Linked DNA regions of Teredinibacter turnerae T7901. The main gene of each other region encodes a partner of the protein of the gene in region 2 in a complex. Links are inferred from orthologs where the notes say so. Each region holds a gene or a part of one and is shown on either strand. Other genes may lie near its edges.

The links.
Region 1: the proteins of uvrA (region 2) and mfd are in contact, whole or in part, in a crystal structure (PDB 4DFC), measured with the Escherichia coli proteins. The link is inferred for Teredinibacter turnerae T7901 from one-to-one orthologs.

What each region holds. Positions count from the first base shown.
Region 1 is NC_012997.1:1,986,301-1,993,579, forward strand. Bases 148-4,218 are described here. They hold mfd (transcription-repair coupling factor), read right to left. Parts: upstream 3,822-4,218; coding sequence 348-3,821; downstream 148-347. Other genes in these bases: TERTU_RS08660 (CsiV family protein), read right to left, coding at 148-348. In the rest of the region: more of TERTU_RS08660, read right to left, coding at 1-147; TERTU_RS08670 (Na(+)-translocating NADH-quinone reductase subunit A), read left to right, coding at 4,332-5,669; TERTU_RS08675 (NADH:ubiquinone reductase (Na(+)-transporting) subunit B), read left to right, coding at 5,673-6,878; TERTU_RS08680 (Na(+)-translocating NADH-quinone reductase subunit C), read left to right, coding at 6,871-7,279. UniProt on the Escherichia coli protein: Couples transcription and DNA repair by recognizing RNA polymerase (RNAP) stalled at DNA lesions. Mediates ATP-dependent release of RNAP and its truncated transcript from the DNA, and recruitment of nucleotide excision repair machinery to the damaged site.
Region 2 is NC_012997.1:987,104-994,577, forward strand. The notes cover bases 1,200-4,585. They hold uvrA (excinuclease ABC subunit UvrA), read right to left. Parts: upstream 4,229-4,585; coding sequence 1,400-4,228; downstream 1,200-1,399. Other genes in these bases: TERTU_RS04125 (cytochrome b562), read left to right, coding at 1,200-1,384; TERTU_RS04135 (LuxR C-terminal-related transcriptional regulator), read right to left, coding at 4,402-4,585. Also shown: TERTU_RS04120 (glycogen synthase), read left to right, coding at 1-983; more of TERTU_RS04125, read left to right, coding at 1,016-1,199; more of TERTU_RS04135, read right to left, coding at 4,586-5,064; TERTU_RS04140 (MFS transporter), read left to right, coding at 5,424-6,770; ssb (single-stranded DNA-binding protein), read left to right, coding at 6,861-7,352; TERTU_RS04150 (sugar nucleotide-binding protein), read left to right, coding at 7,424-7,474. UniProt on the Escherichia coli protein: The UvrABC repair system catalyzes the recognition and processing of DNA lesions. UvrA is an ATPase and a DNA-binding protein. A damage recognition complex composed of 2 UvrA and 2 UvrB subunits scans DNA for abnormalities.

The sequences.
Region 1 (7,279 bases), 1.0 Mb from region 2 along the record:
TTCTTCTTGCTGTTCTGGATCTGGCTCCCGCTCTGTTAGTGCGGTGTCAGGCGTATTGACAGGCTCTGATGAAGTACTCTGGTCAGAGCTAAATTCGCTATCTGTAACCTCTGGTGGTTGTGCTGCGTCACTATTGGGGTCGCGTAAATATTGGACATTGGGGGGGTAGGCGAGCGCGATATTCTTTGGCCATACCTCTTGCGTAGCGTTTGACTGGTTTCGCTTGAAAACCAGTATCTCCACTTGATACCAACTTTCCTGTTGGTCTTCGGTTTGGGCGTACAGGGGGAGAGGCAAACACATCAATGCCGAAAGCACGGCATTTTGCAAAGACAAAGAAAATCGCATTAACTGGCCTGTTGTAGTTGAGTAAGTACATGGGTTACCTGGTGCAATCGCTCCTCAGGGGTTTCCATGTCAAAGCTGAATTTTAAATGGTTTGCGCCGTCGAGTCGGAAATGTTGTGGCATTTTTTGAACCAGCTTAACAATTGTAAGCGGATCGACCTGAGTCTGGCTGGCAAACTCAAGGCGGCCGCCCTGCCTGCTGGCTTCGACCTTGGTGATACCCATTTGTTCTGCCTGGAAGCGTATCTGTGTTTGACGGAACAAGTTTTTCAAGGGCTCCGGAAGCAGCCCAAAACGATCTATCATCTCAACCTGGAGTTCATTGAGGTCGGCTTCATCTTTTACTGAGGCGATACGCTTGTATAGTATCAGGCGAGTGTGGACATCGGGTAGGTAGTCGTCTGGGATCAGTGCCGGGATGCGCAGATTAATTTCGACGCCTTGCTGTTCCGGTTGATCCAGGTCGATGGTTTTACCTTCTTGAATCGCTTTCACCGCCCGCTCGAGCATATCCATGTAAAGCGAAAAGCCGATGGCCTGCATCTGCCCGCTCTGCTCGTCGCCGAGCAACTCGCCTGCACCGCGAATTTCCAGGTCGTGGGAGGCGAGAGTAAACCCCGCGCCCAGGTCTTGCGCTTCTGCGATGGCTTCCAGGCGCTTGAGGGCGTCATTGGTCATGGCTTTTTTGTTGGGGGTCATCAAATAAGCGTAAGCCTGGTGGTGGGAGCGCCCAACACGTCCCCGCAATTGGTGGAGTTGGGCCAGACCGAACTTGTCAGCCCGCTCAATGACGATGGTGTTCGCTGTAGGGACATCAATCCCAGTCTCGATAATCGTAGTGCTGACCAAAATATTAAAGCGCTTGTGATAGAAGTCTGACATCACACTTTCCAGCTCTCGCTCGCGCATTTGACCATGGCCGATACCGATACGTGCTTCGGGCACCAGCGCCTGTATCTCCTGTGCACGCCGGTCGATGCTTTTTACCTCGTTGTGCAGAAAGTAAACCTGGCCACCGCGTAAAATTTCTCGCAGTATCGCTTCTTTTATAAGGTTGTCGTCGCTCTCTCGCACGAAGGTTTTTACCGATAGCCGTTTGGCGGGCGGTGTGGCGATTATCGAAAGGTCACGAATGCCATTCATCGACATGTTAAGTGTGCGTGGAATTGGTGTTGCTGTTAGGGTGAGAATATCGACCTCTGTCCGCAACGCCTTCAGTGCTTCCTTCTGTCGCACGCCAAAGCGATGCTCCTCATCGATAATTACCAGTCCCAGATTGGGGTACTTGAAGTCCCCTAGTATCAATTTGTGCGTGCCAATGAGAATGTCCACGCTGCCTTGTTCGAGTCTCTGCTGTACGTTGGTGAGCTCCTTTTGACTGCGAAAGCGGGAGACGACTTCGATATTTACCGGCCAGTCTGCGAATCTGTCCTTAAAGTTGTCGAAATGTTGTTGTGCCAGCAGTGTTGTAGGTACCAGAACCGCAACCTGTTTGCTGTTTTGTACAGCGATAAAGGCAGCGCGCATCGCAACTTCCGTTTTTCCGAAACCGACGTCGCCACAGACCAGGCGATCCATGGGTTGCGCTGAGAGCATGTCGTCGCGGACTGCACGAATAGCTGATTGCTGGTCTGGCGTTTCTTCAAACGGGAACCCTGCGGCGAACTGATCGTAGGCCTCCTTGGGATTGTCGTAACTGAACCCTTGCCGGGCCTTCCGCTTTGCATAAATCTCGAGCAATTCTGCTGCGACGTCGCGTATTTGTTCTGCGGCTTTTCGCTTCGCTTTTTGCCAGGTTTCGCTGCCAAGCCGGTGAAGTGGTGCCAGCGCCGGGTCGGCGCCGCTGTAACGACTGATCATATGCAGGTTGGCAACCGGGACATAGAGCTTGGTGTCGTCTGCGTATGCCAAAACCAGGAACTCATCTGCCTGGCCATCGTGTTCTATCGTCTGTAGGCCTTTATAGCGGCCGACGCCGTGGTCCAGGTGCACTACGGGTGCATCGAGCTTAAGCTCAGTGAGATTCTTAATGATGTTGTCGGGGTCTTCCGCGTTCTTACTGCGCCGACGTCGTTGCTGTACGCGGTTGCCGAACAGCTGTTGTTCGGCAATCAGAATGAAACCGGGTTGCTGACAGTTAACGGTGTTGTCGAGTTGCGCTACGGTAATCGCGATTTTTTGCTGGCTTTCAAGGAAGCTGAAGACCGAAGTCGATTCTTCCGGACGTACACCAATTTTTTTTAGCTGTTCTTTTAGCGTTTCCTTTCGGCCGGAGCTCTCTGCGCAGAAAAGTACCCGCTTATCGGTCCGATTCAGGAAGGACTCAAGGAGGTGTAGCGGATTGTTCGCTTTACTGTCCACACTCAGCGCCGGGGACGTAGAAAGCATTAAGTTGTCGCTTCCTTTACCTTCTACTATCGATTGATTATATAAGGTGACTCTTGGATAGGGTTTCATCGCGCTGTATAGCGCGTTGACTGGATGAAATGCCCGGTGAGTAGGGAGAATAGGTCTTTCGCGGTCACCATTGCGGCTTAAGTAGCGGCTTTCTATATCTTTCCAATGATTTTCGATGGCTTGCGGAACCTTCTCATGCACAAAGAGCAAGGTTTTTTCCGGGGCGTCCGCTAGGTAGTCGAATAACGTCGCCGTTTCATCAAAAAACAATGGTAAGTAATACTCGACCCCGGCGGGGGATAATCCTGAGCTGATGTCCTGAAACACAGGGCACGCGCTGTGGTCTACGTCGAAGGTTTCATACCAACGGCTTTTGAAAGCGTTGATTCCGGCCTTGTCGAAGGGAAATTCCTTTCCGGGCAACAGCTCGATGCTTTCAACTTGGGTGATTGTCCGTTGGGTCTCCGGATCGAACTCCCGCAGGGAGTCTACGCTGTCATCAAAAAGTTCGATGCGATAAGCTGCGCGGCTTCCCATAGGGTATACATCAATTAATGCACCGCGCACCGCAAATTCGCCGTGCTGGTATACGGTGTCTACGCTGGTGTATCCTGAATTGGTTAAATGATGGCGAAATTCTTCTCGGTCGAGCTGATCGTTAACTTTCAACACCAGGCTGTGGCTTAGAATATAGTCGGTCGGGGGTAAACGCTGCAAGAGTGTCGAAGATGCAACAATTATGATGCAATTGTCGCTCGCATGCAGGTGATACAGACACCGCATTCGCTCTGAAATGATGTCCTGATGAGGAGAAAAACTGTCGTAGGGGAGTGTTTCCCAATCGTTAAACAGGTAAACTTTGCGCCCGTTGTTGCGACCCTTTTGCAATACCTCGATGTCGCTTTTAAATATTTCCGCGGTAGCCATATCCGGCGCCACTACGACGCAGTTGCCTGAAAAGTTCTGTGCCGATTCCACAATTGAAAGTGCGGCTCCAGATGAGCCAATCAGTTGGCCCCAACTGCGTTTATCATTGGGTTTTGTGGGGATTTCTGGTAGAAATGTGGCGTCTTTCATTACATCAAGCTTTGGTTAAGGGGCGGCTATTCTATCCGCTTTAGGTAGTTTTGTGGGTGATCTAGCCAGAGCATAGAAGGTTGCTGCTTGCAAAGTGGTTAGCGCTATAACTTTTTGACCGATGTAGGTCTTCCTTTAAAAAGTGTTCGTAAAAACAACAGGTTAATGCTTTTTTTTGCGGATGTGACTGGCGTTGACTCCATCTGATCCTTATAATTGGCGCGATTTTTTCAGGGCGCCCTTATGCTGGATATCCATATCGCAGCTGACGCCCGCCACCGAGAGACCGTGTTTCTGCGAGAAATGAACTATTCTTTTGGTGGGCTTCTCGGGACGGTGGAAATCCACGCCGCAGATGTCGAATGTACAGATTTCACAAGGCTCGCGCGATGCGGGGGCTCACTGTTAGGTAGAACTGGACGTTAAGAATATTGACGCAACGGCGCAGATCGCCGGTGTGTTTCTTTTTTCAAAAACAACTCATCTCAATCTCTAAACTAGGCAAGACGTATGATCAAGATCCGTCGCGGATTGGATTTACCGATCACCGGGGAACCCCGGCAATCCATTGAAGATGGCCCTTCGATTCGCTCTGTCGCCGTTATAGGTTTCGATTACCACGGTATGAAACCAACAATGGCTGTTCAGGAAGGCGATAAAGTTAAGAAAGGGCAACTCCTGTTCACCGATAAAAAAACCGAAGGGGTGCGCTACACTGCACCAGCATCAGGGACTGTGTCTGCTGTTAATCGCGGTTACCAGCGCGTATTGCAGTCTGTAGTTATTGATGTTGAAGGTGGCGAAGCCGAAACTTTCGCGAAGTACAGTGAAAGTGATCTTGCAAATCTCGCACGTCAGCAGGTGGTAGACAACCTGAATGACGCGGGTTTGTGGGCGGCTATCCGTACACGTCCTTTCAGCAAGGCGCCTGCTCTGGATGCAGTGCCTGCCGCAATCTTTGTTAGCGCAATGGATACCAATCCTCTGGCTGCTGACCCAACGCTGATTATTAACGAACGCCCGCAGAGTTTTATCAACGGGCTGGTGGTGTTGAGCAAACTCACTGAGGGCAAACTGTTCGTTTGTCATGCAGAGGGTGCATCCGTACCGCAAAGCAGTGTTGCAACTTATGAAACCTTCGGTGGCGTTCACCCCGCAGGCAACGTGGGAACACACATGCATTTCCTGGCGCCGGTGAGTCTCGAACGTCAGTCATGGAGTGTTGGTTACCAGGACGTTATGGCGATAGGCGATCTGTTCACCTCGGGTGAATTGGCGTCAGAGCGCGTAGTTGCTCTCGGTGGCCCACAAATGGAGAACCCGCGGCTGGTTCGTACCCTCGTGGGCGCAAGCCTCGAAGAGCTGACCGCAGGGCAGCTTAAAGCTGGCGAAAACCGAATGATTTCAGGGTCGGTTTTTGGTGGTCGCAACGCATACGGCCCGACAGCATTCCTGGGGCGTTATCACAACCAGGTTTCGGTGCTTGCAGAAGGACGTGAACGTCCTTTTATGCATTTCGTCGTGCCAGGCTCGAAGCGCTTTTCAGCGCTGCCAATCTACATCTCTACCCTTATGAAGGGTAAAAAATACGACTTCACCACGTCCTGTAACGGCAGTGAACGGGCAATGGTGCCCACCGGCAGTTACGAGCAGGTTATGCCGCTCGATATTCTGGCGACTCAGCTGCTGCGTTCGTTGATTGTTGGTGATACCGAAATGGCTCAGAAACTGGGCTGCCTGGAACTGGATGAAGAGGACCTGGCATTGTGTAGTTTTGTTTGTTCCGGCAAATATGAGTACGGCCCCATTCTTCGCGATAACCTGACTCGTATCGAGAAGGAGGGTTAAACCATGAAAGCTTTACGTAACTTCTTCGACTCTATTGAGCCGCATTTCCACAAAGGCGGCAAATTGGAAAAATGGTATCCGCTGTTCGAAGCCGCAGACACCATTTTTTATCAGCCCAATGACGTGACAAAAACCACGGCTCACGTGCGCGACGGTATCGACCTCAAACGCGTCATGATTATGGTGTGGTTGTGTGTTTTCCCAGCAATGTTCTACGGCATGTATAACCTGGGTTGGCAAGCTAACACGGTTCTTGCCGATATGGGGGCCACAGGCATTGATGGCTGGCGCGGAGCGATTATCGCGGCACTTTCTGGCTTTAACCCCGATAGCGTGTGGGATAACTTCGTTTACGGTGCAACTTTCTTCCTTCCTATATACGCCACGGTATTTATTGTTGGTGGTTTTTGGGAAGTTCTGTTCGCCATGAAACGTGGTCACGAAGTCAATGAAGGCTTTTTCGTAACATCGATTCTGTTTGCACTAACCTGCCCACCGAGTATTCCATTGTGGCAGGCTGCACTGGGCATTAGCTTCGGTGTGGTACTGGGTAAAGAGGTTTTCGGTGGTACGGGTAAGAACTTCCTCAACCCTGCATTAACCGGCCGTGCGTTTCTTTTCTTTGCGTACCCTGCGTCCATGTCAGGTAACGCCGTTTGGGTTGCTGTAGATGGGTATTCTGGCGCGACTGCGCTGTCCGTCGCTGCACAGGACGGCATGACCGCTCTCTACTCGCAAATGAGTTGGCTGGATGCCTTTTTCGGCAAAATGGCAGGTTCTATTGGTGAAACATCCACACTTGCTCTGTTAATTGGTGGTGTTGTGTTGCTGGTCACGCGCATTGCGGCGTACCGCATCGTGTTTGGTGTAATTTTGGGCACGATTGCGACCACGCTTATCTACAACGCGACCGGTGATGCAGAGTCGAATCCTATGTTCGCGATGCCGTTCTGGTGGCATATGGTGCTGGGTGGCTATGCGTTTGGTCTGTTTTTCATGGCAACCGATCCGGTATCCGCGTCAATGACCAATGCTGGTAAGTGGTGGTTTGGTGCGTTGATTGGCTTCATGGTCGTCACTATACGGGTTGTGAACCCGGCGTTCCCTGAAGGCATGATGTTGGCGATTTTGTTCGGCAATTTGTTTGCGCCGTTAATCGACCACTTTGTTGTTCAATCCAATATCAAGCGGAGGTTAGCACGTGGCTAATAACGATACGATTAAAAAGACCATCACGGTCGCGCTATTGTTGTGTATCGTGTGCTCGGTAGTGGTCTCCACCGCTTCGGTGGTACTTAAGCCCGCCCAGGAAGCGAACAAGCGGCTGGACTTTAACCGCAACATCTTGATGGCTGCTGGCATGTACGACAGCAGTAAGAGCGTTGAATCGCAGTTTTCCTCTATCGAAGTAAAAATGGTCGACCTTAATACAGGTAAGTTCACCAGTGAGATAGACGCGGCAACATTCGATCAGCGCAAAGCGGCAAAGGATCCTAAGCTTTCCAGCGAGCTTTCGCCGGAAGAAGACGTTGCTAACCTATCCCGACGTGAAAACTTCGCCAAAGTTTATTTGGTAAAAGGTGGCGACAAGGGTTTCAGTACCGTGATAT
Region 2 (7,474 bases):
TGGAAGCATGGTACCCCCAGCTGTACTACGACGGGCTGCAAATTTGCGATACGCACAACCCTTTTTGTGTGAACCCGATGCGAGCGGCGATTCGTCTTGCAGACCGGGTGCACACCGTGTCTCCCACCTACGCAGAGGAGATTCTCCGTCCCAGCAATCATCCTTTGGGAATATACGGCGGCGAAGGTTTGGAGGGCGATCTGCAGCAGCGTAGCGACTCAGGGGAGCTAATCGGGATCATCAACGGCTGCGAGTATCCAAAAGGCGTTCGTTATGCGGCACCTGCAAAGAAAAAACTGGTTTCTGTTGCGCAAGAAAGTCTGGTTCAATGGGCTAGCCACTCAGCCGTGTTGGCGAGCGCTCACTTTGTGGCGAGTAAACGACTGCAGCAATGGGCTGCGAAAAAGACACGCGGGTTTAACGTTACCTTTGTTGGCCGATTGACAGAACAAAAAGCGGCTCTGCTGGTTACCCGCCTTCGCTCGGGCAAGCTGGCGTTAGAAGAAATGCTGGATGCGCTTTGCGATCGCGGCCAATTTGTTATGTTGGGCAGCGGCTCGAGCTATCTTGAAGAAGCAATGCTTAAACTTAGCGGAAGCCATGAAAATTTCATTTTTCTCAACGGTTTCTCTGCTGAGTTGTCATTGAACATCTATAGGTACGGCGACCTCTTTTTGATGCCCAGTTCATTCGAACCCTGCGGAATAAGTCAAATGCTGGCGATGCGTGCAGGCCAACCTTGTTTAGTTAATGGCGTGGGTGGATTGCGGGACACCGTCGATCATCAAAAGACGGGGTTTTGTTTTAACGGTGAAAACGCTCAATCTCAGGCGCAGGCGATGTTAACAGAGTTTCGTCGGATATTGTCTATGCATGAAGCTGATCCTAAATCGGTAAAAGATATAGGGGCGGCTGCCGCCGAGGTTCGCTTTGACTGGCAAGCAGTTGCTGAACGCTACGTTAACGAATTATATAGAATTTAATTAATTTTTTTAATCATTGGGGAGATACCACCATGCACAAGCGTACACTATTAGTCATTGCACTTGTTTTTACTGTGATAACGGGCTGTTCCCGTCATAGTGAACTGCATGAAGCGATGGAAACCATGGGCGATTCGTTTAAAGCTATGCGAAACGAAACTGATAAAGCCAAGCTACAAGAAGAGCTGGCTGCGTTCAAAGGGGCGCTGGATATTGCAATTCAGCAAAAAATTATGCCGGAAGACCAGTCGGTTTTTGACGAGGGCATGAAAAAAACGCAGGAGGCTTTGGCTCAACTTGAGGCCGCAGTTGCCAGCGGCAACGATGCTGCCATTGCCGAAGCCTTGAAAAAAGTTGGTGGATTTCGTAAAGAGTTCCACGAAAAACTGGGCGTTAAATAAACGCCCAATGCCAGCCTAGCTGTTATTCAGCATGGGTTTTAGAAATCGCCCGGTATGGGAGCCGCGTTTCTTGGCGACCTGTTCGGGCGTGCCTTCAGCGATTATCTGGCCACCACCGCTTCCTCCCTCTGGTCCCAAATCGACAATCCAGTCTGCAGTTTTAATTACGTCCAGGTTGTGTTCGATAACGACGATGGTATTGCCATGGTCACGGAGTTTATGAAGTACCGTAAGCAATTGCTGAATATCGTGAAAATGCAGGCCGGTAGTCGGCTCATCAAGAATGTATAGCGTTTTCCCTGTATCTCTTTTGGATAATTCTCGGCTCAGTTTAACTCGTTGTGCTTCGCCGCCAGACAGTGTAGTAGCTGCTTGGCCCAGACGAATATACGATAAACCTACGTCTATGAGTGTTTGCAATTTTTTTGAAATTGCCGGTATTGCATCGAAAAATTCGCGGGCGTCTTCGACTGTCATATCCAGACATTCGTGAATATTCTTTCCTTTGTAGCGAATTTCTAATGTTTCGCGATTGTAGCGTTTGCCTTTACATACATCGCACGGCACGTAAACGTCAGGAAGAAAATGCATTTCCACTTTCACCACGCCGTCGCCCTGGCAGGCTTCACAGCGACCACCCTTAACATTAAAACTAAATCGACCTGGTTTGTAGCCCCGGGAACGCGCCTCTTGTGTACCGGAGAACAGCTCGCGCATCGGAGTAAATATGCCGGTATAGGTCGCGGGGTTAGAGCGCGGAGTGCGTCCTATGGGGCTCTGATCGATATCGACACATTTGTCGAGCAGGTCCAAGCCCGCTATGCCGTCGTGGTCTGCTGGGGTCAGGGTGGTCGCACCGTTTAGCTCAGTTGCGGCCAAAGGGTACAGCGTGGCATTTATTAACGTCGATTTGCCAGAACCCGACACGCCGGTGATACAAGTCATAACACCAAGCGGAATTTTAAGGTCAACGTTCTGCAGATTGTTCCCACGAGCGCCGGTTAGTACGAGCTGCTTTTCCGGGTCACCTTTGTGTCGAACCTGTGGGATAGCAATTTGTTTGCGTCCAGAAAGATAATCGGCAGTCAGAGAATTCTTGTTTTTGAGTACTTGCTTAAAGGTGCCTTGGGCAATGATTTCTCCACCGTGCACGCCGGCGCCAGGGCCAATATCTACAACGTAATCGGCGGTGCGGATGGCATCTTCGTCATGCTCGACAACGATTACCGTGTTTCCCAGATCACGCAAGTGAGTGAGAGTTTGCAGCAGACGGTCGTTGTCGCGCTGGTGGAGTCCGATGGAAGGCTCATCGAGAATGTACATCACGCCAACCAGTCCGGCACCAATTTGACTGGCAAGTCGAATACGTTGCGCCTCTCCACCGGAAAGTGTGTCGGCGCTACGATTTAATGTTAAGTAATTTAAGCCAACGTCATTCAGGAATTTATAGCGATCGCGTATTTCCTTTAGAATTTTTTCTGCAATTTCCTGGCGGCTACCTGTAAATGCCAGGGTTGCGAAATAATCACAGGCCTCCGCCACGGGGAAGCTGGTGATGTCTGGGAGGTTGTGTTCATCGATAAACACATGACGGGCGTCTTTTTTTAATCGCGCGCCACCGCAACTCGGGCAATTCATGGTCGACAAAAATTTAGCCAGTTCCTCACGTACCGAATTAGAATCGGTGTCGCGGTAACGCCGCTCAAGATTCGGGATAACACCTTCAAATGCATGATTGCGATGGTAGACATCGCCACGATCGTTGGCATAACTAAAGTCGATTGTTTCTCCGTTTGATCCGTGAAGAATAACTTCGCGGTGTTTTTTTGCGAGCTTTTTCCAAGGTTTATCGACATCAAAACCGTAGTGATCAGCGAGTGAGGTGAGCATATGAAAATAATACAGGTTGCGTCTGTCCCATCCGCGAATCGCACCCTCAGCGAGTGAAGATTCTGGAAACTGAATGAGCTTGCCCTCAGAGAAGAACTGTTTAACGCCCAAGCCATCGCAGGTGCTGCAAGCGCCCGCTGGATTATTAAAAGAAAAAAGGCGCGGTTCCAGTTCCGCGAGGGAGTAATCGCATATTGGACACGAATGCTTCGCCGAAAAAATCTGGTCCGGGGCGGTGCCGTCCATATCTGCAATTATCGCGATTCCTTCAGCGAGGTTAAGCGCAGTTTCAAAGGATTCTGCGAGACGGATTTTAATATCCTCCCGTATTTTAAAACGGTCGACAACAACTTCGATGGTATGCTTTTTTCGCTTGTCCAGTTTGGGCGTATCATCCAGGTCGACGACCAAGCCGTTGATGCGCGCGCGGATAAAACCGTCTCTTCGTAAATTTTCGAATACGTGTAAATGCTCTCCCTTACGCTCGCGGATAATCGGTGCCAACAGCATCGTTTTACTGCCTTCGGGCATGGTCAGTACTTGGTCGACCATTTCAGAAACTGTCTGTGCTGCAAGAGGTTCACCATGCTCCGGACAGCGTGGTTCGCCAACGCGGGCAAACAACAAGCGCAGGTAGTCGTATATCTCTGTGATAGTGCCGACAGTGGACCGGGGGTTGTGGGAGGTGGATTTTTGTTCGATGGAAATTGCGGGGCTCAAGCCTTCGATATGATCGACATCGGGCTTGTCCATCATGGATAGGAATTGTCGAGCATATGTCGAAAGCGATTCGACATACCTTCGCTGACCTTCCGCGTAGAGTGTGTCGAACGCAAGTGATGACTTTCCTGATCCGGACAGACCGGTAATGACGATGAGTTTGTCCCGCGGAAGTTGCAGGTCGATATTTTTCAGGTTATGGGTGCGGGCCCCGCGTACTACTATGCTGTCCACTTAAAAATCCGTCGAATGTTGGCGTAAACGAGAATTATACGCTGTTGCGAGTGATGAAGTTTAATTACCCACCGCGGTCAGACATTACGGTGAGTTGAGAGCGTAAAAAACCCGGCATTGAGCCGGGTTTTTTCCACTAGGACAGGTGGGAGCGTGAGATGCCCTGGGTAGGGTCAGTCTTCGAGGTCATCCATGTCTCGCACCCAGTTACTGGCTTCGAGACGGTTGCGCACGCCAATTTTTTTGTACACGTTGTACAAATGGCTTTTAACTGTGTGCTCACTTACCGATAGCGCTTCTGATATGTCGGCGTTGGTCGCGCCATCTTTTATCAGCTTAAGTATCTGTTTTTCACGTTTAGTGAGTTTCACATTAGGGCGCTTGATGTTAGATGGCGCTTTCCTGTTTTTGTCCAGGAAGGTGTGGAGCAGGCGCCGGGGCACCCAGAAATCGCCATCGAGCAGGCACTTCAAGCCGCGGATCAGCTGCTCCTGCTCTGTATCAACATAAAACAGGCCCGAAACACACGGCCATTCCAGCAGGCTTTCCTGCTCGCTTTCGTATTCTGCGTTCAGTAACGCGGCGGTTACTGATTCGAAAGAATCCTGAATTTCGCGAACATACTTGCTGAGGTTTTCTAAATCCTGGCCATTACAATCTATAAGCAGTACGGATGTGTTACCTGGAACGCTTTTCAGCTCCCTGTGCACACTGCAATCCAGCTTCAGCTCGTCACCAATAAGCTTTGCCAGCAGGCCAGTTTGCAGGCTGCTGTTCGCTGAGAATAAAACGATCTGTTGACCTTGTCCTGTGGTGTCCGATTCTAGTAAAGACACGTGAATACCTGAGTAGCTTGGGGTACAACTGACTTCGCAGTCAGCGTCCGAATTGTTTATTGTTGTTATCTCTTCCACCTTTTAGGGACGGAATCACAAAGCATTGTAACCCATATTTGTTTCATGCAGTACCAAAAAGGATTATTAAAAACGTGCCAATTCCGCATTTATCTAATTCTTAAGTGTTGAAAAAAACGCGTTTTTCTCAGAGTCCTAATACCTCTGGTTTTGTGGTGGCGCGTATATAATTGTTCGCATATTTGGTGTCCAATTTCCCGCAGGGCAAAACAGTTCTGTGTTCCCCCGGGCACCAGGCTGCTAAAATCGCCGTCCTTTTCCATTTCACAGGAAGCCATATTTTGCACTCACAGGTCAAATCTGTTGCGTCACTTTCTCTGCTCTATGCATTCCGGATGCTAGGTCTGTTTATGGTCTTGCCGGTTATGATGCTGTACGGCGATGGGTACGCAGGAGCGACCCCATTTTTGCTCGGGGTCGCTCTCGGCGCGTACGGGCTTACCCAGGCTATTTTTCAAATTCCACTTGGTTTACTGTCGGACTTGTTTGGCCGCAAGCCGGTGATATTGATAGGGTTACTTATATTCGCCGTCGGCAGTCTTGTGGCGGGCTCAGCGACTTCGATTGAAGGCTTGATTATTGGGCGGGCCCTCCAAGGGGCGGGAGCGATCGCTAGCGCGATCATGGCAATGGTGGCGGACCTTACGACAGAGGACAACCGCACCAAAGCGATGGCGGCTATCGGGGCTTCTATCGGATTGTCTTTTTCAATTGCGATGGTGCTTGGCCCGGTATTGGCGTCCGTCGCAGGTCTGTCAGGGGTGTTTTTTGCCACTTGTGGGTTGGCGTTGCTGGGGGTTCTGGTGCTCTTGTTCGTGGTGCCCAAGCCGGCACAGCCCACGGGTAAGAGTCATAGGGATTCTGGAGCGATTCCAGCCTTGATGGGTAAAACAGCACAGAACCCCCAGTTGTTGCGGCTTAATCTGGGAATCTTCAGTCTCCATTTTGTTCTTATGTCGGCATTCGTGGTAGTGCCGCGCATTCTGGAAAGTGGCTTGGGCATCGCGAGAGAAAATCACTGGCACATTTATCTCGGTCTGCTGTTGGGCGCTCTAATTATCATGATGCCGTTTATGATGCTCGCCGAGCGCAAGCGCATGGTCAAACAGGTTTTCCTTCTCGCTATATTCCTACTTGGGGCCGCGCTAGTGGCTTTGGCTTTGTGGCACACTACGGCGATGGTGGTGATTACTTTGCTGCTGCTGTTTTTTGTCGCATTTAACTTGCTGGAAGCCACTCTGCCGTCGCTTGTTTCGAAGGTCGCGCCTGCGGGAGCTAAGGGCACAGCAATGGGCCTGTACTCAACCAGTCAGTTTCTCGGCGCATTTGCTGGCGGCACATTGGGCGGTTGGTTGCTCGAGCAGAATTCGGCTACGGCCGTTTTGTATGTCGCTGCTACTGTCACCGCGTTGTGGTTGCTAGTCGCAATTTTTATGCAAGCACCGCGGTACTTAACCAGTATCTGCATTAATGTGGGGGGCGACTTCGCCCGTACGCCTGCGGTACTTTCGGTAACCGGGGTTGCGGAAGCGCTCATGGTGCCTGAGGAAGGTTTGCTATACCTGAAGGTAGATCGCCAAGCGCTGGACCAACAACAACTTGCGCACGTAGTGGGTACAGAAGTTTAGGCATATAAAAGCAAGCTTTGACGGTAAAAAGCCGTTAAAATTGATCGCTTGCACATGAGAATTTAGTCATTGAAACAGTAGGAGGGCAATGTGGCTACGAGAGGTGTTAACAAGGTAATTTTGGTTGGTAATCTCGGCCAGGACCCGGAAACGCGCTATATGCCTTCTGGCGGCGCGGTAACGAATATCAGTATCGCGACTTCCGAGAGCTGGAAGGATAAGCAAACAGGTCAGAATCAGGAGCGAACAGAGTGGCATCGCGTTGCATTCTTTGGTCGCCTGGCGGAGGTCGCAGGTGAATATCTGCGCAAAGGCAGCAAAGTTTATGTAGAAGGTTCACTGCGTACCCGAAAGTGGCAGGATCAGCAGGGCCAGGATCGGTTTTCCACGGAAATTGTTGCAAGTGAAATGCAAATGTTAGACGCGCGTGGCGCTGGCGATGGGCAGGGATATGGCGGCTACGATGCTCCCGCACCACAACAGCATCAGCCACAGGCGCCTCGGCAGGCTCCGGCACCGCAGCAAGCGCCACCTTCTGCGCCACCGTCAATGGACAGCTTTGACGACGATATTCCTTTCTAAAAGCACCGCTTTGACTGCCGGAACCGCAAAGGCTCCGGCACTTTAATTCAACTATTACTTGAGGAGCCTGCTTGAGTTATCGGATTCTGGTGCGCCAGCAACAGTCAGATCTCGCTGCCTTA